2 linked regions of the Pseudovibrio sp. Tun.PSC04-5.I4 genome follow. The protein of the gene in region 2 interacts with the protein of the main gene of each other region in a pairwise test. Links are inferred from orthologs where the notes say so. Each region holds a gene or a part of one and is shown on either strand. Other genes may lie near its edges.

The links.
Region 1: the proteins of trkA (region 2) and ptsN interact in binary tests that used the Escherichia coli proteins (3 or more experiments, as listed by UniProt). The link is inferred for Pseudovibrio sp. Tun.PSC04-5.I4 from one-to-one orthologs.

Annotation. Positions count from the first base shown.
Region 1 is NZ_FNLB01000006.1:2,668,562-2,683,194, forward strand. What follows is about bases 6,151-8,849. They hold ptsN (PTS IIA-like nitrogen regulatory protein PtsN), read left to right. Parts: upstream 6,151-7,115; coding sequence 7,116-7,583; downstream 7,584-8,849. Other genes in these bases: rpoN (RNA polymerase factor sigma-54), read left to right, coding at 6,151-6,236; raiA (ribosome hibernation-promoting factor, HPF/YfiA family), read left to right, coding at 6,454-7,044; BLS62_RS17735 (BQ00720 family protein), read right to left, coding at 7,751-8,011; BLS62_RS17740 (Hsp20 family protein), read right to left, coding at 8,070-8,498; hutX (heme utilization cystosolic carrier protein HutX), read right to left, coding at 8,700-8,849. Outside these bases: BLS62_RS17685 (hypothetical protein), read right to left, coding at 1-45; BLS62_RS17690 (complex I NDUFA9 subunit family protein), read right to left, coding at 298-1,278; BLS62_RS17700 (ribonuclease D), read left to right, coding at 1,709-2,329; LPS export ABC transporter periplasmic protein LptC, read left to right, coding at 2,582-3,244; BLS62_RS17710 (LptA/OstA family protein), read left to right, coding at 3,241-3,810; lptB (LPS export ABC transporter ATP-binding protein), read left to right, coding at 3,880-4,623; more of rpoN, read left to right, coding at 4,698-6,150; more of hutX, read right to left, coding at 8,850-9,200; BLS62_RS17750 (sn-glycerol-3-phosphate import ATP-binding protein UgpC), read right to left, coding at 9,412-10,515; sn-glycerol-3-phosphate ABC transporter permease UgpE, read right to left, coding at 10,518-11,360; BLS62_RS17760 (ABC transporter permease subunit), read right to left, coding at 11,371-12,252; BLS62_RS17765 (extracellular solute-binding protein), read right to left, coding at 12,431-13,738; BLS62_RS17770 (cryptochrome/photolyase family protein), read right to left, coding at 14,473-14,633. UniProt on the Escherichia coli protein: Seems to have a role in regulating nitrogen assimilation.
Region 2 is NZ_FNLB01000006.1:1,562,906-1,577,795, forward strand. Bases 7,733-10,688 are described here. They hold trkA (Trk system potassium transporter TrkA), read right to left. Parts: upstream 9,921-10,688; coding sequence 8,544-9,920; downstream 7,733-8,543. Other genes in these bases: BLS62_RS12345 (D-amino-acid transaminase), read right to left, coding at 7,733-8,408; BLS62_RS12355 (nitrogen assimilation response regulator NtrX), read right to left, coding at 9,960-10,688. In the rest of the region: BLS62_RS12300 (MATE family efflux transporter), read right to left, coding at 1-261; BLS62_RS12305 (TetR family transcriptional regulator C-terminal domain-containing protein), read left to right, coding at 415-1,080; aroQ (type II 3-dehydroquinate dehydratase), read left to right, coding at 1,077-1,520; alternative ribosome rescue aminoacyl-tRNA hydrolase ArfB, read right to left, coding at 1,568-2,002; BLS62_RS12320 (omega-aminotransferase AptA), read left to right, coding at 2,309-3,670; mazG (nucleoside triphosphate pyrophosphohydrolase), read left to right, coding at 3,904-4,734; BLS62_RS12330 (hypothetical protein), read left to right, coding at 4,917-5,567; GTPase HflX, read right to left, coding at 5,648-7,108; RNA chaperone Hfq, read right to left, coding at 7,108-7,365; more of BLS62_RS12345, read right to left, coding at 7,530-7,732; more of BLS62_RS12355, read right to left, coding at 10,689-11,327; BLS62_RS12360 (sensor histidine kinase NtrY-like), read right to left, coding at 11,317-13,584; BLS62_RS12365 (DJ-1/PfpI family protein), read right to left, coding at 13,955-14,545; ntrC (nitrogen regulation protein NR(I)), read right to left, coding at 14,766-14,890. UniProt on the Escherichia coli protein: Part of the constitutive potassium transport systems TrkG and TrkH. May regulate the transport activity of TrkG and TrkH systems. Binds to NAD(+) and NADH.

The sequences.
Region 1 (14,633 bases), 1.1 Mb from region 2 along the record:
CTCTGCCCATTGATGCTCGTCTGGTGTCAGATCGGTTAGTGCCATAGTTTTTATTCCAAGTTTGAAGGCTAGACTTCCACAAGGGGCAAATTACCCGATATTATGCGTTACTCACACGATGGTGGGGGGGCTTTTAGTGCAGGTAGTGAATATTTGCTTAGTTTGTGCAGGTGGTCTTAGATTAAAAATTGAAAAATCGGCCTGACCACGCTTACTTTCATGGTGTCCCTTAGCAATAGCGGCTACAAAAAAACCCCGCTCGTAGCGGGGCTTCGTTTCTATCAGTGCTGTCAGCGATTATTGCTGTATTGGCTTATTTGCATCATATTGGCCATGCGGACGGAACTTATCAAGGTAAGTTGGCAGGATTGCTTCCATGGAATGTGGCTCAATGCCCAAACCTTCAAAGGTCCGCTTTTCCGCTTCCGCGTCTTTGCTCACCACATTGTCGTGTCTAAGCAGGTTTACCTGATCCACTGTCAGCATTGGTTTAGGCATCATTTGCAGGAACTTTGCCTGAATGCGCGCCAGCAGGAATGGCAGAGAGACCAACATACGTTTGCGGCGAATGGTTTCCAGCATCAGGGACAAGCAGTCTTTGAAAGAGGCAACCTGCGGTCCACCCAGCTCATAAATCTTGCCGCCTTCCACTTTGCCCACTGCTGCATTTGCAATGGCCAGTGCAACGTCTTCGACATAAACAGGCTGGAACTTGGTATGGCCACCACCGATGAGCGGCAGTACAGGGAAGAGTTGCGCCATGCTGCCGAACCGGTTGAAGAAATCATCTTCCGGTCCAAATATGATGGACGGACGGTAGATCACAGCGTTGGGCATGGTTTCCAGAACTGCTTTTTCACCCGCTGCTTTGGTCTGCGCGTAAACAGACTTGCTGTTTTCGTCCGCGCCAATAGCAGAAAGGTGAACCAGAGTGTCTATGCCCTGCTCTTTACACACTTCAGCAACGGTCGCAGGGCCCTTTGCTTGCACAGCTTCAAATTGTTGAGCACCGGTTTCGTAAAGTATACCCACAAGGTTGATGACTGCACATGCGCCCTCCACAGCCTTCTCTACAGACTTCCTATTTCGAACGCTTGCTGCAACCGGCATAATCTGACCAACGGCCCCAAGAGGCTGGAGATGCTCTGCAAGATCAGGACGACGCACAGCCGCGCGAATGCTGTATCCACGTTCCGCCAAAATCCTGATGGTATGCCGTCCAACAAACCCCGAGCCGCCAAAAACGGTGATTATTTTCCCGTTAAGCGCTTGCGCCATTTTAATTCACCTTTGCCAAATTTCCGCAGGTCGCCGTATTAGTGCGCACAACCCTCAAAAAAGCTATAATTCGTGGGACGTTAATACTCCCGAGGTTCAACATTGTGAAGGTGTACTGTGGAGAAATTAAAACTCTTTGCAAATGTACGATTGACAATCCTTTGCCACATCCTTAGATACCAGCCTCACAGAGCGATGCTAGACACCAGCAACCCTCTGACGAAAAAGATGATATGCCCAGATGGCGGAATGGTAGACGCGCTAGCTTCAGGTGCTAGTGTCCGAAAGGACGTGGAGGTTCGAGTCCTCTTCTGGGCACCATCTTTTTTCACAAAGCTCTCCCCAAAATTCAAAGAGTAACTTGACCGCTCCCTGCAGAAGAGACAAAACACGTCTCATACGCAGAGCAGCGCTTATTCTCGAGAGCCACATGACAATCAGATATCACAAGAACGATCTTCCAAACCTTTCCAATTACACTTCTGCCGAGGCAGTTGCTGTTGATAGTGAAACATTGGGACTAAACCCACACCGAGACCGGTTGTGCGTTGTACAGCTTTCTGCTGGCGATGGGTCCGCCGACATTGTTCAAATTGAACGCGGCCAACTGACTGCACCAAATCTACAGGCCTTGCTTGAAGATGCAAGCAAGCCAAAGATTTTCCACTACGCCCGCTTTGATGTGGCCGTATTGAAAGAGTATCTGGATATTTCCGTTAATCCGGTCTGGTGCACGAAAATCGCCTCTAAGCTGGTGCGCACCTACACGGACCGCCACGGATTGAAAGACCTTTGCCGCGAATTGATTGGCGTTGACCTTTCCAAGCAGCAGCAGAGTTCTGACTGGGCAGCCAAAAAGCTTACTGATGCACAGCTCACTTATGCAGCTTCAGATGTCCTGCATCTTCATAAACTTAAAGCACGGCTTGAATTTATGCTGGCCCGCGAAGAACGAACCGAAATTGCTCGTAAATGTTTCGATTTCCTTCCGACCCGCTCAGAGTTGGACCTTGCAGGCTGGCCTGATACTGATATTTTTGCACATTCTTAAGCGTGTAGCTAAGTTTTCTACCAGTATTTGCAGTTTATTGGCCTTCAGCATTTGTAAATTGTTGAAGCAACCCCAATTAGGCAGCTAGTGTGTACATACCGCTTCCTTTCGGGCAATAGCTCGATATTTGCGTATCAACTAAAGCGGTATGTGCCTTTACAATACTGGTAGCTCTTAGTGAGTTAGACCGGAAAATTGGCAATCGGAAAGCGAGCGCATACGTGTCGCTTCCAGACTATTCCAGGACCACGAATGACAACAATGGAGAACATGCCTAAGGAGATTGCGTCGGAGGCCCAGACACGGCTTGAAAAAGCTCGAAAATCTGCACGCCGGCATTCTCTTCTTGTTCGCCTTCTTCGTTATATTCTACCCGCTTGTGGCGTTCTGATCGCGCTGGGTGTGGTTGGTATGATCGTGTTACAGAATATTCTTGCTGGTTTGAGCATTGGCGACATTAGTCTGACCACAGAAGGTCTGGTTATGTCCAACCCTCACCTTTCCGGAAACGACGGTGACCGTTCATACAATGTTCGGGCTAACCGCGCTATTCAACGCATCACAAACCCGCAAGTTATTGATTTGGAGGATATTGTGGCTGAAATCACAATTGCTCCTGGAGAAACTGCTAGTATCACCGCCAAGAACGGGACCTTCGATACTGAGATGGAAACCCTGAAACTGATTAATGGAATTCAGGTAACCTACAGTAAGGGTTATACTGCTGATTTTGAGTATCTCGATATCGACATGAAAACGGGTACAATCCAAACCAATGATACAGTTGATGTCTCCTCTGAGGGTGGCTATATCGATGCTGGATCTATGGAATTTGATCAGAAAAACAATGTTTTGAATTTTCGCCGGGGCGTAAAAATGAAGTTATTGCCTTGGGCACTGGAGAACGGTCAATGATTAAGCGGGTGAAAACTTTCTCTCTGTCACTTGTTATAGCGCTTGGACTGGCAGGCATGGCTCATGCGCAAACGTTCTCTGACTCTTTTGCCGGATTTGGCTCCAACACCAAAGAGCCTATCGAGATTGAAGCAGCTAACCTTCAGGTTCGTGACAAAGATAAAAGCGCTATCTTTACTGGCAATGTTGTTGTTACCCAAGGCGAAGCTAAGCTTGAAACCCAGCGCCTGATTGTATTTTACAGCGGCTCCATGGCCAATGGCGATGCAGACGGACAAGCTGTGCAGCAGACGATCTCTCGCCTAGAAGCAAGCGGTGATGTTCTGATTGCCTCCAAGGATCAGGTCGCGACCGGTGATGATGCCAGCTTTGATATGGAAAAGCAGGTCATGATTATGACTGGCAAGCGCGTTGTGCTGAGCCAGGGTCCAAATGTGATTGTTGGCAATAAACTGACTGTGAATTTAAAAACCGGCATAGCTGATCTGGAGGCTCCAAAGAGTGGCCAGAATACTGGACGCGTTAAGCTGCTCTTGCAGCCCAATAGCCTCGACAAAAAGAACTAGAGCTGGATAGGCCACGCATTGAGTGCACACCCAATCGACCCACAGATCCCGACACATCACCCAGAAGGCATCAAAATTGCTGAGCCTTCTGATGCTGCGCTTGAAGTTGACGGTATCGGTAAAAGCTATGGTCGCCGGCAGGTTGTTAAACGCGTCAGCCTCCACGTAAAGCGCGGGGAAGCTGTTGGGCTACTTGGGCCAAACGGCGCTGGTAAAACCACCTGCTTCTACATGATTACGGGGCTCGTTCGCCCTGACCACGGAACGATCCGGCTTGATAATTTCGACATGACGCAGCTGCCGATGTACCGGCGTGCGCGTCTTGGCGTTGGTTATCTGCCTCAGGAAGCTTCTATTTTCCGCGGCCTTTCTGTGGAAGACAATATCCGAGCCGTTCTTGAAGTGGTTGAACCTAACAAGAAACGCCGGGAAGAAGACCTAGACGCCCTGCTCAACGAGTTTGGCGTTACACACCTTCGCAAATCACCAAGTATTGCGCTCAGTGGTGGTGAACGCCGCCGTGTTGAAATTGCACGCGCTTTGGCGACCCGTCCCTCCTTCATGCTTCTTGATGAACCATTTGCAGGCATTGATCCGATTGCTGTTGGTGACATTCAGCAGTTGGTGCGCCACCTGACAAAGCGTGGCATTGGTGTTTTGATTACTGATCACAACGTGCGCGAAACACTCGGTTTGATTGACCGCGCTTATATTATGGCTGCTGGTGAAGTTCTCACAGAAGGCAGCCCACATCAGATCGTTGCAGATCCTGATGTAAGGCGTTTGTATCTCGGGGAACAGTTCACTCTTTGATTTCCAACCTATGCCGAATTGCATAGAAGAGTGGTGCAGGATAACTTGCATCACTCGGAGGAAAGAACAGCTCTATGGCAATCGGCCCCAAATTAGAATTCAGGCAAAGCCAACAACTTGTTATGACGCCGCAACTCATGCAGGCGATCAAGTTGTTGCAGCTGTCGAATGTGGACCTGATTGCTCATGTAACCAGTGAGCTGGAAAGCAACCCGTTTCTTGAACGCGATGATACTCCCGATGGCGGAGGCCCCTCTGACGATGGGGCTTCAATTGATGGGGCTTCAAACTTCGAAAGCAGCTCTGGGGATGCGCAGGAGGGTGACTGGCTCAAAAGTGAGCTGGGAACAACGCCTGAAGCAGATTCAAATAGTCTGAACTCTGATCGTTCCAATGTCCTCCCTGATGACAATGGCGAGCACCGGCCTGCAGACCCAGTTCAGCAAAAGAGCGATGCGTGGCAAGCACCAAGCCACAATACATCCTCAAGCGGCTCAGATTACAATCTGGAAGCGTTCGTTGCTGCGCAGATCTCTCTGAGTGAGCATCTGCAGGAGCAACTAGGCCTCGCCGTCACTAACCCAGCTGATCTACTGGTCGCACGCCAGTTGATTGATTGTCTTGACGAAAATGGCTACCTGCGAATTGAGGGAGACGAGATTGCTCAACGACTTGGTGTCACGGATGCAGATCTTGACCGAGTGATCGCTTCCGTTCAGGGCCTTGATCCGGTTGGGGTCTTTGCCCGCAATCTGAACGAATGTCTCAAACTGCAACTGATCGAAAAAGACAGATATGATCCGGCCATGCAGAAGTTAGTGGAAAATATCGAGTTGCTGGCCCTTCACGATTTGCCAAAGCTAAAGCGACTTTGCAGGGTTGATGACGAAGATCTGAGGGATATGATCCTTGAGATTAAGGAGCTAAACCCTAAGCCCGGCTCTGCCTTCAACAATGAGATTGTTCAGCCGATTGTTCCAGATGCCTTTGTGCGCGCCTCTTCGGATGGGGGCTGGACGGTTGAGCTGAACACCGAGAGCCTTCCGAAAGTTCTCATTAGCCAGAGTTACTATTCCGAGATTTCAAAGAACTCCAAGAATAAGACCGATCTGGCCTATTTTACAGATAGTTTGCAGACGGCAAACTGGTTGGTGAAGAGTCTGGACCAACGGGCTCGCACAATTCTCAAGGTTTCTTCCGAAATCGTTCGTCAACAAGACGGATTTTTGACTTACGGTGTGCAGCATTTGCGGCCAATGAACCTGCGTGTAGTTGCGGATGCCATTGGAATGCATGAATCCACTGTAAGCCGAGTAACTTCGAATAAATATATCGCGACTCCACGCGGAATTTATGAACTGAAATACTTCTTTTCTGCTGCAATTGCTTCCTCTGAAGGAGGAGAGTCACACTCGGCGGAATCAGTGCGCTATAAGATTAAACGGCTCATTGATGCAGAAGATCCAAAGAAGATTCTTTCTGATGACTCCCTTGTGAAAATTCTCAAGGACGATGGTGTGGATATAGCGCGACGAACTGTAGCTAAGTATCGGGAAGCATTAAGGATTCCGAGCTCGGTACAACGTCGGAGAGAAAAGAAAGCAATGGCGTAAGTCGCTGATATTTCTCGTGATTTCAATGAAAGCTAATAGAGGGCGGATCGGTTAATATCCTCTATAGGATGTTTGCCTGTTCCCCGTGATTTTTCTAAGAAGTCGAAAACAGTGGCACTTTAAACTCAGCTGGTCCAAACTACATGTGTTGGAGGGTCTTTGCTCTTTAGCTCAAGGACCTATCAGCGATAAAGTTGAAACAACATATGAGGTTCCCATGACAATTAGAATTTCGGGGAGGAACGTGGACATTGGTGATGCAACCAGAGAACACGTTGAAGACCGGATTTCCGATGCACTGGATAAATATTTCCCAGGCGCATATACGGGTCATGTGACAATCGCACGCGAAGGCTCCGGCTTCCGATCCGACTGCACAGTCCACCTCAGCACAGGCGTAGTGCTCCAGGTTTCAGGTGATAGTCAGGATCCGCGACAAAGTTTCGATAAAGCAGCCGAACGCATTGAAAAAAGGCTAAGGCGTTATAAAAGAAAGTTAACTGACCACCACACAAATGGTGTCCCTGCAGATTGGGAAACATTCGGCGCCACCTCATACGTGCTTGCCGACCCTGAGCAGGAAGAAGAGGTAGCCGTCGACTACAAACCACTTGTGGTTGCAGAAACCGCCGCAAAGGTGAAAACACAGACTGTTGGTATGGCAGTTATGGAGCTAGATTTAAGTGAAGCTCCCGTTGTAGTGTTCCGTAACGCTGGAAATGGCGAAGTAAATGTCGTATTCCGTCGTGACGATGGAAACGTTGGGTGGATTGATCCAAATCTAGCCAACGGAGCTGCCCCTAACTAATAATCATGGTCTTTGAGACCCTGTACAAAGCCGGTTTCAGCCGGCTTTGTACTTTGAAAACGGATCGAGGAATGGATCTGAACGAACTTATTCGTCCTGAGGCTGTCATTGCTAACCTCAAGGCAAACAGCAAAAAACAAGCCTTGCAGGAGCTTGCAGAGAGAGCCTCTGAGATTTGCGGTGAAGCAGAACGCGATATCTTTGATACGTTGCTTCAGCGTGAACGTCTCGGCTCGACCGGTGTCGGCAACGGCATCGCGATTCCGCATGGCAAAATCGTGAACCTTGGCGGGTTACACGGGCTGTTTGCGCGCCTGGACAAACCTATTGAGTTCGACAGCCTGGATGACCAGCCTGTTGACCTGATATTTGTGCTGCTCGCGCCTGAGGGCGCTGGCGCCGACCATCTGAAGGCTCTGGCACGTATTGCTCGCCTTCTAAGGGACGGTGAGGTGGCTAGCAAACTGCGAGCGACCAAAGACGCCGCTGCGATTTATTCTATTCTGACGCATACTCAGGCCACGCCAAGCGCCACCTGACGTTTAGAGCGTCCTTACAAAAGACAAAAAGCCTGGGTTGGACGCATTCCAACCCAGGCTTTTGCTGTTCTGATCGAATTGGGTGGCAGAGCGCATAAGACCACCCCGCCAGCCGTTTGAGCTTTGCGTATTCTGATCCGAAAATCTGGTTCCGATACAGAATAGGCTTAATGGACGCTCAAGGCTTCCAGATCATTCTCAATCGCGTTCGCGATCGCCGCGTTGCGGGTGTCAGTTAAAACCAGCGGAGTTCCATCCGCTGCGAGCAAAGCCCACACCGGTAGATCTGCATCTTGCAGCTCAGCATCCGGGAACATGTCTCGCAGGTCTTGTGGGGAGACGCGCCTCACATATGCGAGTTCGCCAGCTCCAAGTTCTTCGAAATTATCGTACGGGTCGTCAGCCAGCACGGAAGGGGCGTCTGTCATCGCCTTCTCCCTGAAAGTTACACGTATTTGAATTAGCACGAAGGAAGGTCTTTATCCCTCAGTCCCCCGCCGAGATTTCAATTCGGCGAACAACGCGCTCTGGCTCTGGACGAGCAAGATCAATAGACAACAGACCATCTCTCAGGTCTGCCCCCAAAATCTCAATGCCTTCAGCTAACACGAATGCGCGCTGAAATTGGCGTGCAGCAATGCCCCTGTGAAGGTACTGTCGCGCTTTGTCTTCCTGTTGCCTTCCCCGAATAACCAGCTGACTTTCCTCTACAGAAACATCCAGTTGTTCACGGGTAAACCCAGCAACAGCCAAGGTAATGCGAATTATCTCGCCATTTTCTTCATTGGCATGTATCCGCTCGATATTATAAGGAGGATAGCCGTCATTTGCAGCTTTGCTTACTCTATCCAATACACGCTCGATATCATCGAAACCCAACATAAACGGGCTCGAAAACGCAGAAACTCGCGTCATAATCCAAGTCCTTCTTCAAGCGACCCAGCCCCGGACCCTCAATAGGCATCCGATAAGAAGGCATCTCGCCTTCGGTCATTCCTCAGGAATATGGCGACAACGAGCTAATTATTCAAGCGGGGAACCAGCCTGGCATGATAACAGGCTGTAAACAGCCCGCCATTCTCATAGCTTGTGGATAGGTCTTTGCCTGAAAAGCATTCAGCTCTGCCAATTCGCCAGTTTGTCGAATTTTTCTAGTTGTTCTTCTTTAAGGTGGCCATCTTCATCACGACCGACAAAGATTTTGAGATAGCAATCGCCGTTAGCATTCATGAAATTTATTGAAACAGACACTTTTGAAGAGAACGAGCGTTTCAGGAAGAAGATGGCATCGCAGGAATCCGCTTTGATGTGCCCGGAAAAGCCGCCTTCCGTCTGCCTGAGATTGTAGTAGCCACGTGCATAGGAACCTTCTGGGAATGGGCCTTTCACCTCAAAGATCATGTCACCGGTGTTGACGAGAGACATTACGCTGCCCCATGTCGGAATGTTTCTGATGATCTCGTCGAAGCGATCACCCCGAGATTCTCGCCACATGTCTTCCGGTAAGCAGCGAACGGCATCCGCCATGCTAAGACCATGTTCTTTGGCGGTATTTTCCAAGATGCCAGAAGTACCTTTTGCCAACTGACGTTTTAGTTCCGCAAGCTTCGTCTCCATAAACTCATCTCCTAGACTGCTGAGTTAGATAGTGATTTGGCTGGCTGATATGCTGGCTAATGAGGCGTTTTCATATCACGCTTTCTATTTGGGCACATGTTCAATCTACGACAATTGAGATGCTTTGATATAAGCCCCATAAATGGAGCTGACTGCAGAAATAAAAAGGCCCAGCATGTGCCGGGCCTTCCAACTTTTGAGTATGCTTGGATTAAGCAGCTTCGAAAGCAACGTCCAATTCAATACGCTTGCCTGTGTCCAGATCAAACGCATGCAGTTTCTCTGGTTTTGCTGTCACTTTGAGGACTTGGCCCGTTTCGAAGTGAAGCTTACCAGGTGCGCGAACAACAATGTCTTCGCTGCCTTCACCTATTGTGCCGTGCACGTAGCTCTCAGCGCCTACCGGCTCAACTGCATGCACAGTCAAAGCAGTGTGCAGACCACTCTCGAACTTTTCGCTCAGCTCTTCGATTACAAGATCTTCCGGGCGAACGCCCAGAGTAAGCCCTGAAAGCTCAGTGTTAAGCTTCACATCAACAGTGGCACCGTTGTCCAGTTTCCACTCACTGCCATCCTTTGCCAATGGCAGAAGGTTCATGGCCGGTGAGCCGATGAAGGTCGCAACGAAGGTACTTGCTGGCTTTTCATAGACATCAATCGGTGACCCGATCTGTTCAACTTCACCATTGTTCAGAACAACAAGGCGGTCAGCCAGTGTCATCGCTTCCAGCTGATCGTGCGTCACGTACAGGCTGGTGGTTTTCAGGTTTTTCTGAAGCTTCTTGATCTCCATGCGCATCTGCACACGCAGCTTTGCATCAAGGTTGGAGAGGGGTTCATCGAACAGGAACGCAGCAGGCTCGCGAACAATAGCACGCCCCATAGCAACACGCTGGCGCTGACCGCCGGAAAGCTGACGCGGTCTGCGGTCCAGAAAATCACCGATTTCGAGGATTTCAGCAGCTTTGCGCACGCGCTTTTCAATTTCCGCTTTCGGGATACTGCGGTTTTTCAGGCCGTATGCCAGATTGTTGTACACAGACATATGCGGGTAAAGCGCATAGTTCTGAAACACCATAGCGATGTCACGATCAGCAGGCTCGACATCGTTCACAATGCGGTCCCCGATGAACAGATCACCATCAGAAATGGTTTCCAAACCCGCGACCATGCGAAGAAGGGTTGACTTGCCGCAACCGGAAGGACCGACAAGAACAATGAACTCACCATCCTGAATATCGATGGAGATCCCTTTTACCGCTTCAACACCACCGGCGTACATTTTGCGAAGGTTGTTTAATTGAATACTTGCCATTTTTATTTCTCGCTTTCCACGAGCCCTTTAACAAACCAAGACTGGAAGACCACCACGATAAGAACAGGTGGAAGCATTGCGAGAACTGCAAGTGCCATTGCCTGGTTCGTATCTGGAATTTGCGCACCAATCCACACCTGAAGAATCTGCCTCATGCCGCGTACCAGCGTGAAGAGGCTTTCGTCAGTGGTGATAAGTGTTGGCCAGAGGTATTGGTTCCAACCGTATACGAACATGATGATGAAGATCGCAGCCATCATGGTCTTGGAGAGTGGAACAAGAATGTCGATGAAGAACTTCAGAGGACCTGCCCCGTCAATACGCGCTGCTTCAACCAGCTCATCCGGTATGGATTTGAAGAACTGACGGAAGTAGAATGTACCGGTTGCGGAGGCGATCAACGGAATGATGAGACCTGAGAAGGTGTTCGCCATTCCAAGGCCTTGAACGATCTCATAGGACGGCAGAATGCGGACTTCCAACGGCAACAGAAGTGTTGAGAAGATGATCCAGAAAAAGAACGTTCCAAGCGGGAAGCGGAAATACACGATTGCGTAGGCCGCCAGCATGGAAATAACGATCTTGCCCAGCGCAAAGCCAAGGCCCAGAATCAAAGAGTTCCACAACATGGTCAAGCCAGTTACCGACTTGGTAAAGCCGCCTGCCTCAGTCAACACCTGCTTATAGGTGTCAACAAAGTGACCACCCGGTGAGAGCTGAAGACCATCTTTGTAAATGGATATGGCATCGTGACTTGATGTCATGAGCGCATAAAACACCGGTACCAACATAAAGAGAGCACCGATAATAAGGATTACGTGATCCCAAAACTGTGAGCGTTTCATCGGTCCCTCCTCAACTGTAATGCACGCGACGTTCGATCATGCGGAACTGAACCACAGTGAGTGCGAACACGAGAACCATCAAAATTACTGACTGCGCAGAGGACCCACCAAGGTCATTGCCACGGAAGCCATCCAGGAACACCTTGTAAACGAGCGTTACAGGGTTATTGCCCGGCTCACCTTTCAGCACCAGATCAATGATACCGAACGTATCAAACAGGGCGTAGGTGATATTGATGATCAGCAAGAAGAAGCTGGTCGGTGCCAGCAGCGGGAATGTCACGGTCCAGAAGCGACGTGAAGAAGACTTACAATCAACTGCAGCGGCTTCCTGAACGGATTTAGGTACACTTTGAAGGCCCGAAAGGAAGAAGATGAAGTTGATCGGGATCTGTTTCCAAACGGCAATTACGGTCATCGCAAATGCGGTATCGTAGTAGTTCACACCGATCTGCATTTCCCAGCCAAGTGCATGTGCCAAGTCATTGATTGGGCCGATGTGCTGGTCAAACAGCATAACGCCTACGAGACCTGCAACGGGAGGAGCAATCGCGTAGACCCACATGAGCAGCGTGCGGTAAGCAGATGCCCCTTTAATGATCTTGTCGGCTTTCACTGCCAACAAAAGAGCAAAGCCAAGAGAAAAGAATGTTACCGCGGCGGAGAAAATAAGCGTGAACCAAGCGGTTCTGCCATATTCGCTCCCAGTGACAACGTCCTTGAAGTTATCTATGCCAACAAAAGTGGAGCCGAAGCCGAACGGATCTTCAAGATAAAAAGATGCCCGGATCGCTTCTGCTGCTGGCCACAGGAAAAAAACACCAACAATCGCCAACTGCGGAAGCAGTAGCATGTATGGCATAAATGGATGTGAGAATTGAACTCTTTTCATGGACTGGCCTGGTCGCTGTTTTCGTTATGGTGGCCGGTTGCCTAGCAAGCCTGACCGCTTGTTCAGAAATGTTCATTTACGGTTTTGACGCAAGGGAACACTCGTTTTTCAAAACAACCTGAGGCCGAAGACACCTGAAAGCGTCTCCGGCCCTAGCGAAATTTTAAGCTGCTAAGCCTTAGTTAGAAGTCTTAGCAAAGCGAGCCAGAAGCTTGTTCGATTCGTCTTCGATGGTCCGGAATGCGTCGTCTACTGACTTGTCACCTGCGAGGATTTTTCCGTATTCCCGGTTCATCACATCACGCACCTGAACGTAGAAGCCCATGCGGTAACCTTTGGTGTTTTCGCCACCTGGCAGAGAAAGCTGTTTGATACCAATTTCAGCTGCTGGAAGACGATCGTAGTGACCATCTTTCTTAGCAAGATCGTATGCAGCGTTGGTGATTGGCACATAACCAGTTTCTTTGTGCCAGTAGTACTGCATGTCTGCTGAAGTCAGGAAGGTGTAGAAGTTTGCAACACAGTCGTTTTCTGCTTTTGGCTTACCGGACATTGCAAAGAGTGCTGCACCACCGATGAAGGTGTTTGTGCCAGTTTCACTAACAGAAGCCCAATGTGGCAGGTAGGTTGCGGAGAATTTGAAGTCTGTGGACTTCATCAGACCGCCGAAGGACCCTGAAGAACCGAGCCACATTGCTGCAGTACCGTCCTGGAATACTTTCTGGTTGTCACCCCAGCCAGTGCCGTAGTAGCCAAACAACTCAGCGTCGAGCCAGCCTTTAACTTTGGTGAAGTGCATTTTGATCGCATCGTTGTTCACGAGGATCTTGGTGCCTTTCGCGCCGTCGTAACCATTGTTATTGGTTGCGAATGGCAAGTTATGACGAGACATGAAGTTTTCGGTAAAGATCCATGGCAGGTGCGACTGTGCCAAAGGAACATAACCGGCAGCTTTCAGCTTAGGAGCGATTGCTTCGAACTCTTCCCAAGTCTTAGGAGCTTCAACGCCTGCTTTCGCCAGTGCTTCTACGTTGTAGTAGAGGATTGGAGTAGAGGAGTTGAACGGCATGCCGATCATTTTGCCAGCAGCGTCAGCGTAGAAGTAGCGAACACCAGCAATGTAGTCTTCGATGTTAAACTCAAGACCGGCGTCTTTCATGAGGTCTTCAGCTGGAATCACAGCGCCTTTAGCGCCGATGATTGTAGCGGAACCTGCATCAAATACCTGAAGAATGTTTGGCTGTTCGCCAGCGCGGAATGCCGCGATACCTGCAGTCAAGGCTTCTTCGTAGTTGCCTTTAAATACTGGTGTCAGTTCACAAACATCCTGAGACGCATTGTATTTGGTGGAGATTTCGTTGACGACTTCACCAAGACGGCCGCCCATTGCGTGCCACCAGTCGATGTTTGTTGCTGCATAAGATGCAGTCGAAGACATTGCGAGTGCTGCCAGTGTTGCGACACCAGCTACTTTACGTAGAGTCATAGTTTGCCCCCCAATGGGAAAGTTGAAAAAATCTAACATGCGAAGCGGAGTGAACACCTAATCCACCGCGTTGGCGATCCATCCCCCACGCCTCGGCTTGTGATATCAACTAGGTGTTTCACACTAGGATGACAGTTTGTTGAAGTTTCGATGAATTGCAATTGGATCTTCGTTTTTTTTCATAATAAACATGAGTTTGAGGTGTTTCGGAAAACCGAAAACGTCTTAAAACGCCCGTTTTTCCTGCGGAAATCACAATGAAACAACTCCATCAGAATACCTAAAGTTGGAATTTTTGTTTCAGTTTCAATCAATCCGAAATATTCCGAATGTTGAGAATACTTGAAAGATTTGTTGGCTAATTAATTGAAATATAGGGTAAATACCTAGACAAGAAATAGAATGACGAAATGCGCATTGCCCGCTCGCGCTGATGAATTAGCCTAATGCTTCAACACCTTAACTTTCACATTTCAGCGAATTTTCAACTTATCCACAGACGCACTGTGTGCAACTCTCGTGTGGGAAGGGATTTTGATGCGTGAGTACGCGGAAATGGATTCCCTCGTTCTCCTATAGAAAAGTCAGTTGCTGTTTTCGCAAAATCAACTCAGTAGGATGGCTAAGTATCCATATTAACAACTTGGATAAACGCACAAATCCTTCCTTCTTTTCCGTCTATCTGAGCATGCGTTGTGACTCGAGGGCTGAGGTTGAACCACCAGAGTTGAATTTTATCTCGTTGCCTCGAATGCCCTCAAGGCTTCTTCTCGCGAAAACTTTAAGTCTACGATCGGAAGAGGATAGTTTTTCCCGAGTGTCACCCCTGCCCCTTGCAGGACAAGTCCAGTCGCGTCCCATGGCTTGAATAAATACTTGTCAGGTACATTTTTTA
Region 2 (14,890 bases):
CTCGCCAATAAACTTGCCAGCTATGACAGCAGCACCAACGGTAAGCATAACCACCACGCCAAAGAACAGCGCAAACATCGGTGTAATCAGGCTAATAGCTGCCAGCGCAGTCGAGCCAACAAAGTTCCCAACGAAGATGCCGTCAATAATACTGGCGGAGGCAATGGAAATCAGCCCCAGCACAGCAGGCACCGCAAATCGGGTAAACTCCTTCGCAGGGCGGCCTGTTATCATACGTTCTTCTGCCACAGCAGCTGACATGAGATTATCTTCCACTTTAAAAACCGCAGGTCCCGGTATCGCTTCAATGATCAGGAGTACATAGAAATTGAACGCATGATCAACTTGGACATATGATCAAATTTGTGATAAGTCAAGAATTACGCAAACAATCAAAATGTAAATGGATCTGCCATGGCCTATCTGCCAAAAGAAGAACGTCGCAAGGCGATCATTTTAGCGACACTGGAAGTAGTTGCGGAAAAGGGTTTTGCCGGCATTACAACGCGGGTTATCGCCACAAAGCTTGGCGCGGCAACCGGCATTCTTCACCATCACTTCAAGTCATTGATAGACCTGAAATGCGAAGCGCTTCGTTTCCTATCTCGGAAAAACGAGAGCAATTGCATCAAGATGGCGCAGGAACTGACACCGACACAAACGCTCCTCAAACTTTTGAGTTTTAATGCAAGCGCGGAAGAAAGATCGGAAGTCAGCATATGGATCAGCGCAGCTGATGAAGCGACCAGAGAACCGGAGTTTGGGCAGGTATACGCCGAAGAGAACAACAAACACCATCAATGGCTCTGTAATAATCTAAAAGAGGGAGCCAAAGCAGGAGAATTCACACTCTCCCTGCCAGCTGAATTGGCAGCATGGAAACTCATGGCTGTGGCCTATAACCTTTACGATATCTCCAGCCTGCCTCACACAAACTTGTCACCGGAAATGGCTGTTGAGATCATCAAGCAAGAGCTCATCACGACCCTTGGTGTAAAAAGCAAAGACCTTGCATCCCGGTTGCTTCCAGTCAATAAAGAGCAAACCACTTGCATCTCAACCGCAAAGAGCCCCGCATGAAGAAGATCCTTATCCTCAACGGCCCAAATCTCAACCTGCTCGGAATGCGCCAGCCAGAAGTTTACGGCTCAACCACTCTGGCAGAAATTGAAGACCAGTGCCGCGCCCATGCAAAGCAACTTGGCGTTGAGGTTGAATGCAAACAATCCAATCACGAAGGCGAGTTGATCGACTGGATCCATGAGACACGCCAGTCCCGCACAGCAATTGTGCTCAATGCCGGTGCCTACACGCACACATCCGTTGCAATCATGGACGCCATTGCCAGTGTGGAGCGCCCTGTGATTGAACTACACCTCTCCAACATCCATCAGCGAGAAGAGTTCCGCCACACCTCCTATATCTCAAAGGTGGCCAAGGGCATGATCTGCGGATTTGGCGCATATGGCTATACGTTGGCAATGGATGCAGCCACGCGCATTCTAGAAGAAGAAGACTAAACAGCTCTCCAAAAACGCGATATTACTCACAAAGCGAACGTGCAGCTTTAATCGTAATTTTTGGAGTTACGCATCTTCTTCACGTTCCCACGTTGCTTTTTGCATTCAATCCTGCGGCGTTTCGAGGCCAGTGTAGGCCGCGTTGCTTTGCGCGCTTTGGGTACAAAAGCTGCTTTGCGAATAAGCTCCAGCAAACGCTCCAACGCATCATCCCGGTTGCGCTCCTGTGTGCGGAACCGGTCAGCCGTCAAAATGATCTCGCCCTTCAAGGTCAACCGCGATCCGGCAAGCTTCCTCAACCGATCCTTCAGATCATCGGGAAGAGTCGCATTTCCATCCAGATTGAATCGCAACTGGACCGATGAAGACACTTTATTCACGTTTTGACCGCCCGGCCCGGACGCCCGAATAAAATCTTCTTTCAGGTCGCGCTGATCAATTGAGTAGCGCTCGTTCACTTTAATTGTATTGCGCTCACTCATTGCATCCACCAGCCGGCCTATCATCCATATCATTGATTGAAATACTAATTTTACTCTTTGGTCAAAAATACAACCTCAAGCAAGTCTCACCGCTATAATACTCAATCCGCACTTTTGCAAAGAATTGATAGGACATTGCCACACTCTACCCTAGGTATAAACGGAGGTATAATACGCGTAGGCGTTTGATATCACTTGATTTACTACGGTCTTCTACCTAGTCTCAATTCCTATCCTGCCAGAGGATAAATAAACACGACACACAGCCGCAAAACGCTAGTCGTCCTACGTGTTGTTGGAGGGGAAATGACAGAGGCAGAAACACTGGTGCAAGACGAGGTTCAAAAGAACACCGGCCTGACCACAAATAATCTTGATGCATTTTGGATGCCGTTTACATCCAATCGTCAGTTCAAGAAAGACCCGCGCATTATCGTGAAGGCCAAAGACATGCACTACACCACGGCAGATGGCCGTGAGGTATTGGATGGGACTGCAGGCCTTTGGTGTTGCAATGCAGGTCATGGCCGCCAAAAGATCGTTGAGGCGGTCCAAAATCAGGTTGCCGAGCTGGACTACGCACCAGCCTTCCAGATGGGCCACCCAAAGTCTTTTGAGTTTGCAGCCCGTCTTGCGGCCCTCATGCCGGACCCGCTCAACCATGTTTTCTTCACCAACTCAGGCTCTGAGAGTGTTGAGACCGCGTTGAAGATGGCGCTTGCCTACCACAAGGCAAACGGCGAAGGCTCCCGGACCCGTTTGATCGGACGTGAGCGCGGCTATCACGGCGTAAACTTCGGCGGCATTTCCGTTGGCGGCATGGTCGCCAACCGGAAGCAGTTTGGCGCGATGCTGGCTGGCGTGGACCATATGCGTCACACCCACAACATTGCGGGCAATGAATTCAGCAAAGGCGTGCCTAAAAACGGCGTCGAATACGCTGAAGATCTGATGCGCATGGTTCAACTGCATGACCCATCCACCATCGCCGCTGTGATTGTGGAACCTGTTGCGGGCTCCGCAGGCGTTATCTTGCCGCCAGAAGGTTACCTGCAACGCTTGCGTGACATCTGTGACGAGCACGGCATCCTGTTGATCTTTGACGAGGTCATCACCGGCTTCGGTCGTTTGGGCGCGCCATTTGCGGTTGACTACTTCGATGTCATACCGGATCTCGTCACCACGGCAAAAGGCCTCACCAGCGGCGTTGTGCCAATGGGCGCAGTCTTTGCCAGCTCCAAGATCTATGATGCGTTCATGACCGGCCCTGACCATCTGATCGAGCTGTTCCATGGCTACACCTACTCAGGTCATCCATTGGCCTGTGCAGCAGGTCTGGCAACGCTGGATGTGTACGCAGACGAAGACCTTCTGACACGCGGTGCCAAGATGGCCCACTACTGGCAAGAAGCACTTCATTCTCTGCGTGACTGCAAAAATGTGATCGACATCAGAAACATCGGTCTCATCGGCGCAATCGAGCTGGAGCCAATGGCGGGTGAACCGACCAAGCGTGCATTCACGGCCTTCCTGAAGGCTTACGAGAAGAACATCCTGATCCGCACCACAGGCGACATTATTGCCATGTCGCCGCCGCTCATCATCTCTGAATCTCAGATTGATCAGCTGGTTGGTACGCTACGTGAAGTTCTTAACGAACTGGATTAAGGTCCGCACATCATCGATAATTCAAGAGGGCGCGCAAGCGCCCTTTTTCTTAACTAATAATATTATCAATAACTTATAGATTACTTCTATAGTTAAACATCATTTACCTTAAGTGGTGCATGAGCTGCAATACACCGCAAACTCGCAGTGCAGGCACAATGTCCCTCGCCAGAAAAACACTACGCTGGTAATGTGCGGCTTACGCTCCAAACCAACCACCCATCAGGATCAGCATGTTACCTTCCCGCGATATTTCCCGCCTCATTGAAATCATGAAGGCCCTCAGAACCCCCGTCACAGGCTGTCCATGGGATCTGGAGCAGACCTTCAAAACCATCTCTCCCTACACCATTGAAGAAGCCTATGAGGTTGCTGATGCCATCGAACGGGAAGATCTTCCTGACCTGAAAGAAGAGCTCGGAGACCTGCTGTTACAGGTCGTCTACCACGCACAAATAGCCGAGGAAGAAGACGCCTTTGCCTTCGAGGATGTGGTTGAGGCCATTACAAAAAAGATGATCCGTCGCCACCCGCATGTGTTCGGCGATGACGAACAAAAAGCAGCAGGCTTTCCAAAAGGCGCATGGGATAAAGTCAAGGACGAGGAAAAGCTCGAGCGCAAACAATTGCGCCAGCAAATGGGCTTGCTTGAAAAACAACCTAGATTTCTCGACGAAGTCCCCTCCGCCTTTCCGGCCCTGACAGAAGCAGAAAAACTCCAGCACCGCGCCTCCAAAGTCGGCTTTGACTGGGGGGCAGCAGAACCCGTTCTGGCAAAGATCAAAGAGGAAATAGACGAGCTCACCGAAGAAGTTCAGGCAGGTACTCCCGACCGCAACAAGATCGAAGATGAACTGGGCGACGTCCTGTTCGCGCTCGCAAACCTTGCTCGCCACTTGGAAATCCAGCCAGAAGCCGCCCTAAAGCGCACCAACGCAAAATTCCGCCGCCGCTTCGCCCACATAGAAGACGCCGCAACTGAAGAACAACGCCCCCTCGCAGACCTCTCCCTTGATGAAATGGAAGCCCACTGGCAAGCGGCGAAGAAATTTGATCCGAAGTAGAGCAAGGCTTTATGCAAAGCAGAGCGCTGTAGATCCTCAGCTCAGTCTCACCAAAGACGCCATCCCGGCCCTGAGCCGTGACCTAGTAGCAACGTACACATATACAAATATTTTTGACGGAAAAAACCACGTCAGAATTGTTTGACCAAGCGCCACCAATAAACCCAAGCAAGGAGAACTCCATGGCTAACAACATTGAAGATTACAAGTTATTAAAAACCAAACTTGAAGTATGCAAGGTGCTATGGGGCGCTACTTCAGTCATTACCGCAGGGTCCTCCGCCTTAATAACTGACAAAATTTCGGAATTATTTCAGAAAAGGCTTAGAGAGCTCGATGAAGCAGTAGTCCAAAGCTTACACGACGGTAAAATCCACGAAAACTCGTTTATAGAAGAAGACCGCCTGGTTTCATTCATTTTTCGTGCAAGACGAGCAGCAATCGAAGGAGCAGGTAAAACCAAGCTGAAGTTAATTGCTGACTACTTTTTCGATCATGCTTTTGACGCAGATTACGAGGAAGCAAAGATCAACGAATTCACAGACATTACCGCCACCCTCACTCAATCCCAAATTAAAATAATCGCGCTACTCAAAAGGAATTTACAAAATAAAGATTTCAACAAAGCAGGCATGACTTCAGATGATCAATTCGAAAAATACTTTAAGGAGTACTACAGCAGCATTGAGGAACTTTCTGACGCATTAAACATGCTCATACGCTTTGGTTTTGTCCGCCCACTAAGCACTTTTGGACGGATAGGCTTTGCTCTTACATCTTTTGGCGAAGAGTATATTTTTAGTTTAAATCTCACCAGTGAACAGCCCAATTGAACGCATCCAATAACCACCTCAAACAAAAAAGCCCCACTCCAACGAGCAGGGCTTTCATGTTATTTAGTCCAGTCAAACGATCAGATCGGCGAGTAGCCGTTGTCGTCCTCGACTGGAGGTTCTTCCGGGAGTTCCAGACCTGTCACAAAGTACTTTGCAAACCGGTCTCGTACTCGTGAGCGATGTGCATCAGGAACACGAACATCCAGGCGGATGCCGTCCTCGGATTCCGTCCGCGATAGAATCTCACAGTTCTGGTAGAGCCACGCATGCCCCTCGCCTTCACTGTGCGGCAACACCATACTCACCGTATCGAGTTGCTCGGCCAAACGCGCTTCAATGCGCTTTACAAGGTCCGCAACACCCTCACCAGTCACCGCAGAAAGGGCAATCGGCCCCTCTTGCGCAGAATTGCTTTCCAGCAATTTAGCCCGGTGCGTCTCTTCAAGCAGGTCGATCTTGTTATAGATCTCAATAACACGATCGCTTTCAGAAACTTTCAGCCCAAGCAGTTCCAAAGTCTCATTCACATCCTGAGACTGAGCCTTGGTATCTTCATGAGCAATATCGCGCACATGAAGCACGATATCAGCCTGAATGACCTCTTCCAGCGTCGCCCGGAAGGCAGCAACCAGATTGTGCGGCAACTCGGAGATAAACCCAACCGTATCGGAAAGAATCACCTCACGGCCATGAGGCAGCTTGATACTGCGCAGAGTTGGATCCAGCGTCGCAAACAACAGATCCTTAACAAACACGTCCGCATCAGTCATGCGGTTAAACAACGTAGACTTGCCCGCATTGGTGTAGCCAACAAAGGCAACCACCGGATGCGGCACTTTCTTACGTGCTTTACGATGCAGCTTACGGGTCCGCTGAACTTGCTCAAGGTGTCCCTTCAGCAAAGTAATGCGATCCTGAATGACCCGTCGATCAGCCTCGATCTGGGTTTCACCCGGACCGCCCACAAACCCAAGACCGCCACGCTGACGTTCAAGGTGTGTCCATGAGCGAACAAGACGCGACTTCTGCCAGGAAAGATGCGCAACCTCGACTTGTAGCCGGCCTTCTTTCGTTTGAGCGCGCTCGCCAAAGATCTCAAGAATGAGACCCGTCCGATCGATGACTTTACAGTTCCAATCTCGTTCGAGATTCCGCTGCTGGATAGGAGTAAGGGGATGATCTACAACGACCAGTTCAATTTCTTCGGCTTCGATCTGCTGGTGAATTTCTTCCACCTTACCAGAGCCAAACAAACTTCCAGGTTTCACTGCAGCCAATCGGACCAAAGCTGAGGATACAATCTCTAACTCGATTGCCTCAGCAAGCCCGATAGCCTCTTCCAGTCGTGCCTCAGGACTACGCTCAGCCCCGAAAGGACGCTCAGGAGCGCCCCTGCCTCTTGCGAGGGCACGGCTTTTGATGATCGGTACGATGATGAGCGACCGGGTTCCCCGGGTCACCTCATCTTCGCCGGCCTCAACGTTCGCATCACGTTGCTTGCGATTCAGGCCGGCTTCTTTATTTGATTGGGGCTTCATCAGCCTCCTGCTTTTTCGCCTTCTTCGTCAGCCGGTTCAAACAGCTGTATAGGGCTATTTGGCATGATAGTAGAGATAGCGTGTTTGTAAACGAGCTGGGAGTGCCCGTCACGGCGCAATAATACGCAGAAATTATCAAACCAAGTAACTACGCCTTGCAGTTTTACACCATTGATCAAAAAAATGGTCAGTGGAGTCTTCTGCTTCCTGACGTGATTTAAAAATGTATCTTGAAGATTTTGAGCGCGGTCAGCCATATCTATTTTTATCCTGTTCTCAGTGGACGCGGCCGCGGCATCCACCATTTACTGTTCCCATCCTCGAAACGGTCCAACGACACTCACAAATACAAGAGAGATGTCTCCACCCTTTTGGTGAACCGCCCAAATTGTAAATTACCCATCAGCAAACACCAGAGGCATTAATCCCCGGCAACATTCAGTTTAATCAACTCTGACGCTTCATGGAATGATTTTCTTAAGTCCTGAACTATTGGTCCCGGCTTTCCATCACCCATAATTGTTTCGTTTATTTTCGTTACAGGCATGACAAGACCCGATGCACTTGTTAAAAATACCTCCTGAGCCTGTTTTGCCTCACTAATAGAAAAACCGCGTTCTTCTACATGAAACCCTTTCGTTTCCGCCAATTTCATCAGAACGCCGCGGGTAATTCCCTTTAAGATTCCGTGGGTAGCGGGCCGAGTAACCAAAGTCCCGTCCTTTAGGATTATCCAAGCATTCGTTGAACCACCCTCAGTAATCAGGCCATTCTTATCCACAAACCATGCTTCACGAGCGCCTGATTCCTTAGCCTTTTGTTTAGCAAGGACATTAGGTAAAAGACCAACACTCTTAATATCAACCCTATCCCAACGATTCTCTTCAACGGTAATTACACCAACCCCCCTCGCCGCAATTTGGTCGTTTTTTAAACGTGAAACCGACTTTGCAGTCATAACGAGAGACGGTGGCGTGTCTTTTGGCGGGAAATAATGATCGCGTGGAGAAACGCCGCGTGTTACCTGCATATAGATCAAACCGTTTTTGACGCGGTTCAGCGCAATCACTTCCTTCATGACACGCACAAGCGCCCCACGAGACATCGGCGCACGAATTTGCAGCTGCCGAAGGGAGCGGTCGAACCGATCCAGATGCGATCCCATGTCGACGAGGCTATTGTTCCAGACTTCACAGACTTCATAAATACCGTCAGAAAACTGGTAGCCCCGATCCTCAATATGCACTGCGGCACGAGAATGAGGCACATATTGTCCGTTTACATAGGCGACGCGGCTCATCGGCCTCTCCATTCTTGGAAATTCATCACAACCAATGTTAGCGGTTTTTCCTTATGCCATGCAAGCGCCACCTTGGGATTACAACGGGGCATTTCTCAACAATATCAAAGAGAACCTGCGGATTCAGGGATAATTCTAGAAGAACTCCAGCGAGACACGGAACATTTGCTCCACCTGACGCACTTTATCGGCCACAGCAAAGATCACAACCCGGTCATGGGCCTGAATGCGCTCGTCTCCTCGTGGAGAGATAACCTGACCATCCCGCAAGATGCCACCAATGCGGATGCCCTCAGCCAGCTCCACTTCACGTAAAGGGCGCCCAACCAGAGGAGATGTATCCAGCGCTTCCGCTTCAATCACCTCAGCAGCTCCGTTTTGCAAGGCATGAACGGCCCGGATACGGCCACGGCGCACATGCTGCAAAATCTTGGAAATGGTCACCTGACGCGGGTTCACAAACGCGTCAATACCCAAAGCATGGGCAAAAGCGGGGTAACTGGAGTTGTTCAGCAATGACAAGTTGCGCTCACAACCCATTTTCTTGGCCATCACACAGGAGAGAATGTTCACCTCGTCCTCGTTGGTGAGTGCCACCATCATATCTGCGTCTTCAACATCCGCCTCTCGGAGCATCACCTGATCCAGCGCAGAACCATGCAACACAACAGTCCGGCGCAGCTCATCGGCAATGCGAATGGCCCGATCCCGAGAATGTTCAATGATTTTTACTTTGGTCTTTGTCTGTTTGCCTTCAAGACGCCGCGCCACATACGCCCCGATGTTACCGCCACCAGCAATAAGCACACGGCGCGCCTCAGGCTCCTCGTGACCAAAGATGCCAAGCGTCCGGCGAACCTGATCCCGGTTACAACACACATACACGAGATCCCCCTCTCGCATCATATCAGAGCTGTGCGGAACAAAGACCTTACCATCACGAGCAATACCAACAACCACTGAAGACAGATCCGGAAACAGCTCAGTCAACTGGCGCAAAGGCGTGTCCAGCACAGGGCAATCAGTACCGCAGTCAATCCCAACAATCACCATATGATCATCGGCAAAGCGTACGGTTTCCATCGCACCAGGCAAAGACAACCGGCGCAAAATCATTTCACCCACTTCAATTTCGGGAGAAATAATCACGTCAATCGGCATATTATCGCGAGAAAACAGGTTGCGGTAATGCGGCTGCAAATAGCTCTGCGCACGCACACGCGAGACTTTGATCGGCACGTTGAACAACGAGTGTGCCACCTGACAGGCCACCATGTTGACCTCGTCATACAAAGTCACTGCAATGATCATGTCTGCCTGATCAGCTCCGGCCTGCGCAAGCACATCCGGGTGTGCGCCATGGCCAATAAAGCCGCGCACATCCAGCGTATCACGAATGGCATGAACCAGCTGCGGGCTCGTATCAATCACAGAGACATCGTTTTGCTCTGCTGCAAGCTTTTCCGCAATACCGTAGCCAACCTGACCGGCGCCACAAATTACAACCTTCATACTTCAGTCCTTTGCTCGAACATCCTGATCCATCACCACTTAGGTGAGACCAAGGGACTTGAGCTTTCGGTGCAATGCTGACCGTTCCATACCAATATATTCAGAGGTCCGCGAGATATTCCCGCCAAAGCGCTTAACCTGCGCTTGCAGATATTCCCTCTCAAACTGCTCCCGAGCTTCACGAAGTGGCAAGGACATCAGTTCTTCACCACCATTAGACCCCGGCATACTTGGCACGGTAGAGGCAACCTCAGCAGGCAGAAGATCAGCTGTAATCACAGCTTCAGGATCAGCCCGCGTCAGGATCATCAATCGCTCAACATTGTTGCGCAATTGGCGAAGGTTCCCCGGCCAGTCATGGGTTTGCAGCACGGCCATTGCATCTTCACCAATCCGGCGCATTGGCAAGCCAGTCGCAGTGGAAATTTGCTTCATGAAGAAGTGAATCAGTTGCGGAATATCTTCGCGGCGCTCTTCCAGAGCCGGCACCCGCAAAGGCACCACTGCAAGACGGTGGTACAGATCTTCCCGGAACAAACCTTCCGCAATGCGGTTTTCCAGATTACAGGCGCTTGAAGACAGGATGCGCACATCCACCTTCACCTTGTTATGCCCGCCCAAACGGGTGAACGTCTGGTCCACCAGAACTCGCAGGATCTTGTTCTGCGTTTCCAAGGGCATATCGGCGATCTCATCAAGATAGATCGTGCCTGCATGAGCCTCTTCAAGAGCACCCACTTTACGCGAAGACGTATCCGTCTCCTCAATGCCAAACAGCTCTTCTTCCATGCGCTCAGGCGTAATATTCGCCGCTGAAAGCACCACAAAAGGTGATTTAGACCGTGGAGAGGCCTCATGAATGGTCCGCGCCACCAACTCTTTACCAGAACCGGACGGTCCGGTGATCATCACACGGCTGTTGGTCAGGCAAATCCGTTCAATCGTCAGGCGCAGGTTGTTGATGGAAGATGAACTGCCCACCAGATTGGAAACATCCCCTGCCCGCTGTTTCAGCTCCTTAATCTCACGCTTCATGGAAGAAGCTTCCAGAGCACGCTCGATTGTCAGAACCAGCTTATCGGCCTTAAACGGCTTTTCGATATAATCGTAAGCCCCTTTTTTGATCGCAGAAACAGCAGTTTCCACGTTGCCGTGACCTGAAATAATCACGACAGGCAAATTGGGGTTTTCTTTATTGATGACCTCAAGAATCTCAAGCCCATCGAGCTTGCTGCCCATCAACCAGATATCAAGAACAAGAAGAGAGGGCCGCCGGTCAGCAATAGCAGCCAACGCCGCATCACTATCCCCCGCGGTCCGGGTATTGTAGCCATCGTCCTCCAAAATACCGGCGACCAGCTCACGAATATCCGCTTCATCATCAACGATCAGAATGTCACTTGCCATGGCTTTTCACCACCATTTCTTTGGTTTGAATTTCATCTAAGGAAGGATCTTCAACACTACGCAACGTCAGCCGAACCATGGCCCCATGTCCCCCGTCAGCAACGGACGGTGCATCAAGCAATTCAATACCCCCTCCGTGATCTTCCATAATTTTCCGTACAATCGCGAGCCCAAGACCAGTGCCCTTTTCACGGGTGGTCATGTAAGGCTCTAAAAGCCGTGTACGGTGCTCGGTTGGAAGGCCAATACCATTATCGATCACGTCAATCGTATGGACCAGACCCTCCGAATAAAGCTTCACAAGAACATTGCCCTTCTCAGGGCTGTCCTCCTTCGCCAGATAAGCCTCAACAGCCTCCGACGCGTTCTTAATCACATTGCCGACAGCCTGCCCCACAAGACGGCTATCAAACGTTGCCTGTACCGGCTCTTGCGGCACATCCGTTTCAAAATGGACCTGCGAATTGGTAACCGATATCATGAACGCAGATTCCCGAACCACAGAGCGCAGATCAGCAGAGGCCATCTTTGGTTTTGGCATGCGGGCAAAGGAGGAGAATTCATCCACCATGCGCCCTATATCGCCCACCTGACGAATGATTGTGTCCACGCACTGATCAAACACCTTGCGGTCATCTTCTTCAATCCGCTTGCCATAACGACGGCGAACACGCTCTGCCGAAAGCTGAATTGGCGTCAGCGGATTTTTGATCTCATGCGCAATACGGCGCGCAACATCCGCCCATGCAGAATTTCTCTGCGCGGCCACAAGGTCGGTAATGTCATCCAGTGTCACCACAAACCCATGCTCAGAACGGGTCGCTTCCTCAGTCGTCACACGCACATTCACAGTGCGCTCACGACCATTGCGCATTAATGAGACCTGTGCCACCTGAGAGCCATCTATACTCTTGACCAGAGCCTTAGTAACAACCTCTTCCACCTCAGGAATATTATCGAAGATTGGCTTTTCCAAAAGCTCCTCTTCGTCCTGACCAAGCAACCGCTTTGCTGAGCGGTTAACCATGGTCACATCCCCCCCGTCATCAATACCGATGACGCCGGAAGACACCCCTTCGAGCACCGCTTCACTAAAGCGGCGGCGGCGGTCAATCTGATCATTGGCAGCAAGCAAAGCATCACGTTGCCCGCGCAGCTGACCCGTCATATTGTTAAAGGTCCGCCCAAGGTTCTCGAGATCACCGCTGGCTTTGTCCGCCTCAACCTCAACATAGTAGTTGCCCTTTGAGACCTGATCTGCCGCCCCAATAAGATTGCGGATGGGCAAAACCAGTTGGTTCGCAAATCCAAACCCAACCCAGATGGACGACAGCAACAGCACCAGCGCAACGCCCACATACACAAGCGCAAAGGCCAGTTGGACGCCAAAGCGGCGGCTTTCCAACTCAGCATATTCATTGACACCGGACTCGGCCAGTCGTTGATATTCAATCACGCGCGGATCGAGTGCCCGCGTCACATAAAGGTACAGATCCTCATAGGCAGAAAGCTTCATCACACCGCCAACAAGGTTGGAAACCCCCGGTGCAATCAGCACAGGAGCTCCCTCTCCTGCCTGGTTCATAGCAACAGCAGGCGGCAGCAAAGGCTCCACATTCGGATCACGCAGCACCTTCATAACCACGGTGCCGTCTTTTTTCAGAACATACGCCCCAAGCAAGCCACGAACCCATGTCTGCGTCTCAAAGAACCGATCAAATCGTGTTGGATCATAAAAGTAGGAATTACGGTTGAGGTCCACGTCACTGGACATACCAATCAGCGTAGAACGAAGGGAGTTGCCGTGTTCTTGAACATAGGCTGCTGCAACCGATTGTGCATTGGTGATGATTTGACGTGTCCGCGCTTCAAACCAACGGTCCAACCCCTGATCCAGCGTGATTGTCGCCACTACAGCCACAATAAAAGCTGGCAGGGCCGCAACAAGCGAGAACATCGTCACGATGCGCACATGAAGCCGGGCAGCAGCACGCCCACGGCGCCGCGCCTGCAAAAGCTTCACCAGCTCGACAATAATGAGACCGATAAGAAGGAAAACCAACCCGCCATTGATGCCAAGCGCGATGTAAACCACCCGCTCAGAGGGCACAATTGGCGTCACCCCCATCAAAACAAGAAAGGAAACCCCAATGGAACACAGCGCCAGAATAACCGCTGCCAATCCAAACATTCTGGATTTGCGACCTTTTGCGTCAAGTTTTCGAGTATCTTCTTCTGTTTTTGATTTGAAAATCATGAAACGCGAACCTGCGAGACCTTTAAAGCGCATCCCCCTCCAAGTGCCTTGAGGTTTTCAAAAAGGAATATGCATGACACTAAACGCTAAAGCCGCTTGACTGTTCCTAAAGTAAAATCAGACTGCCTTAGTAAATTTGAACACAGACTATTAACATAGAATGTTGCCAAAATGCGACAATGGGTTTTATTAGTCACACTCTTGGTGGGGAAAACCCTACGCACGGTTCCACTTTAAAAGCATGCTACTCGCATTCTTAAAGCCATACAGGCCTGCTAACTCGATTGTTTCCAGAAGGAGCAATCACACAACTGACCGCAGAGAAATAACACTCTCCATCATCTTGAATGATTTATAGCAAGACCAAACCCTAGGCGAATGGATCCTCAGTACGGTCTTTTTGCCAGCAATACTCGCAGTAGGTCGCCACTCCCTCCGCGGTATCAACCCCATGCATGATCGAGATTGCTCCAAGAGCCATATCCATGCCCGCTGAAACACCGGAGGAGGTAATGAAAGCGCCATCTTCCACCCAGCGCGCCTTTCGTTGCCAATGAACATTCGGCCCCATGCTCTCTACCCATGAAAAAGCCGCTTTATTTGTAGTGGCCCGGCGACCATCAAGGACACCAGCTTTAGCTAAAAGCGCACTGCCAGTACAAACACTGAGCGTATACTCAGCATTGGCTGAAGCTTCTGCGATCCAACCCAGCAGACGGCTATTCTTGACTTCCCGGCGAGTGCCTGCCCCTCCCGGAACAAACAGCACATCATAACGCGCAGTATCTAGCGTCGATTTATCCGCATGGACCAACAGGCCTTGGTGACTGGAGACTAATCCAACTGTCTCAGCCACAAGGTTCAGCTCAAACTTGGTTCCAAGCACCCCAAACATTTCCATAGGGCCAAAGAGATCAAGCAACTCAAACCCAGGAAAGATTAAGGCCCCAATTCTGCGCATGTTAGGCACTCCCTCAAAAGCAAAGCGAAACGCAAGATGTGAGTGTAAGGCACCTTGCGTAATAGGAACAATTAGAAAACTCCTAACCATGATGATTATGGAATATTTTATGATTATTTATAAGATGAAATTGCACCTGATATTTGTAGCTTTCAACCCTGAAACGCAAAATGGCGCCATCTAAGGCGCCATTTCAATACTCAACAATCCAGAGAAACCATTATCTGGAGCTGCGGATCACCTGCACATCCAGATCGCGGATTTTCTTGCGCAGTGTGTTTCGGTTCACTCCAAGCAGTTCAGCAGCTTTGATCTGATTGCCTCTGGTCGCGGCCAGAACCGCAC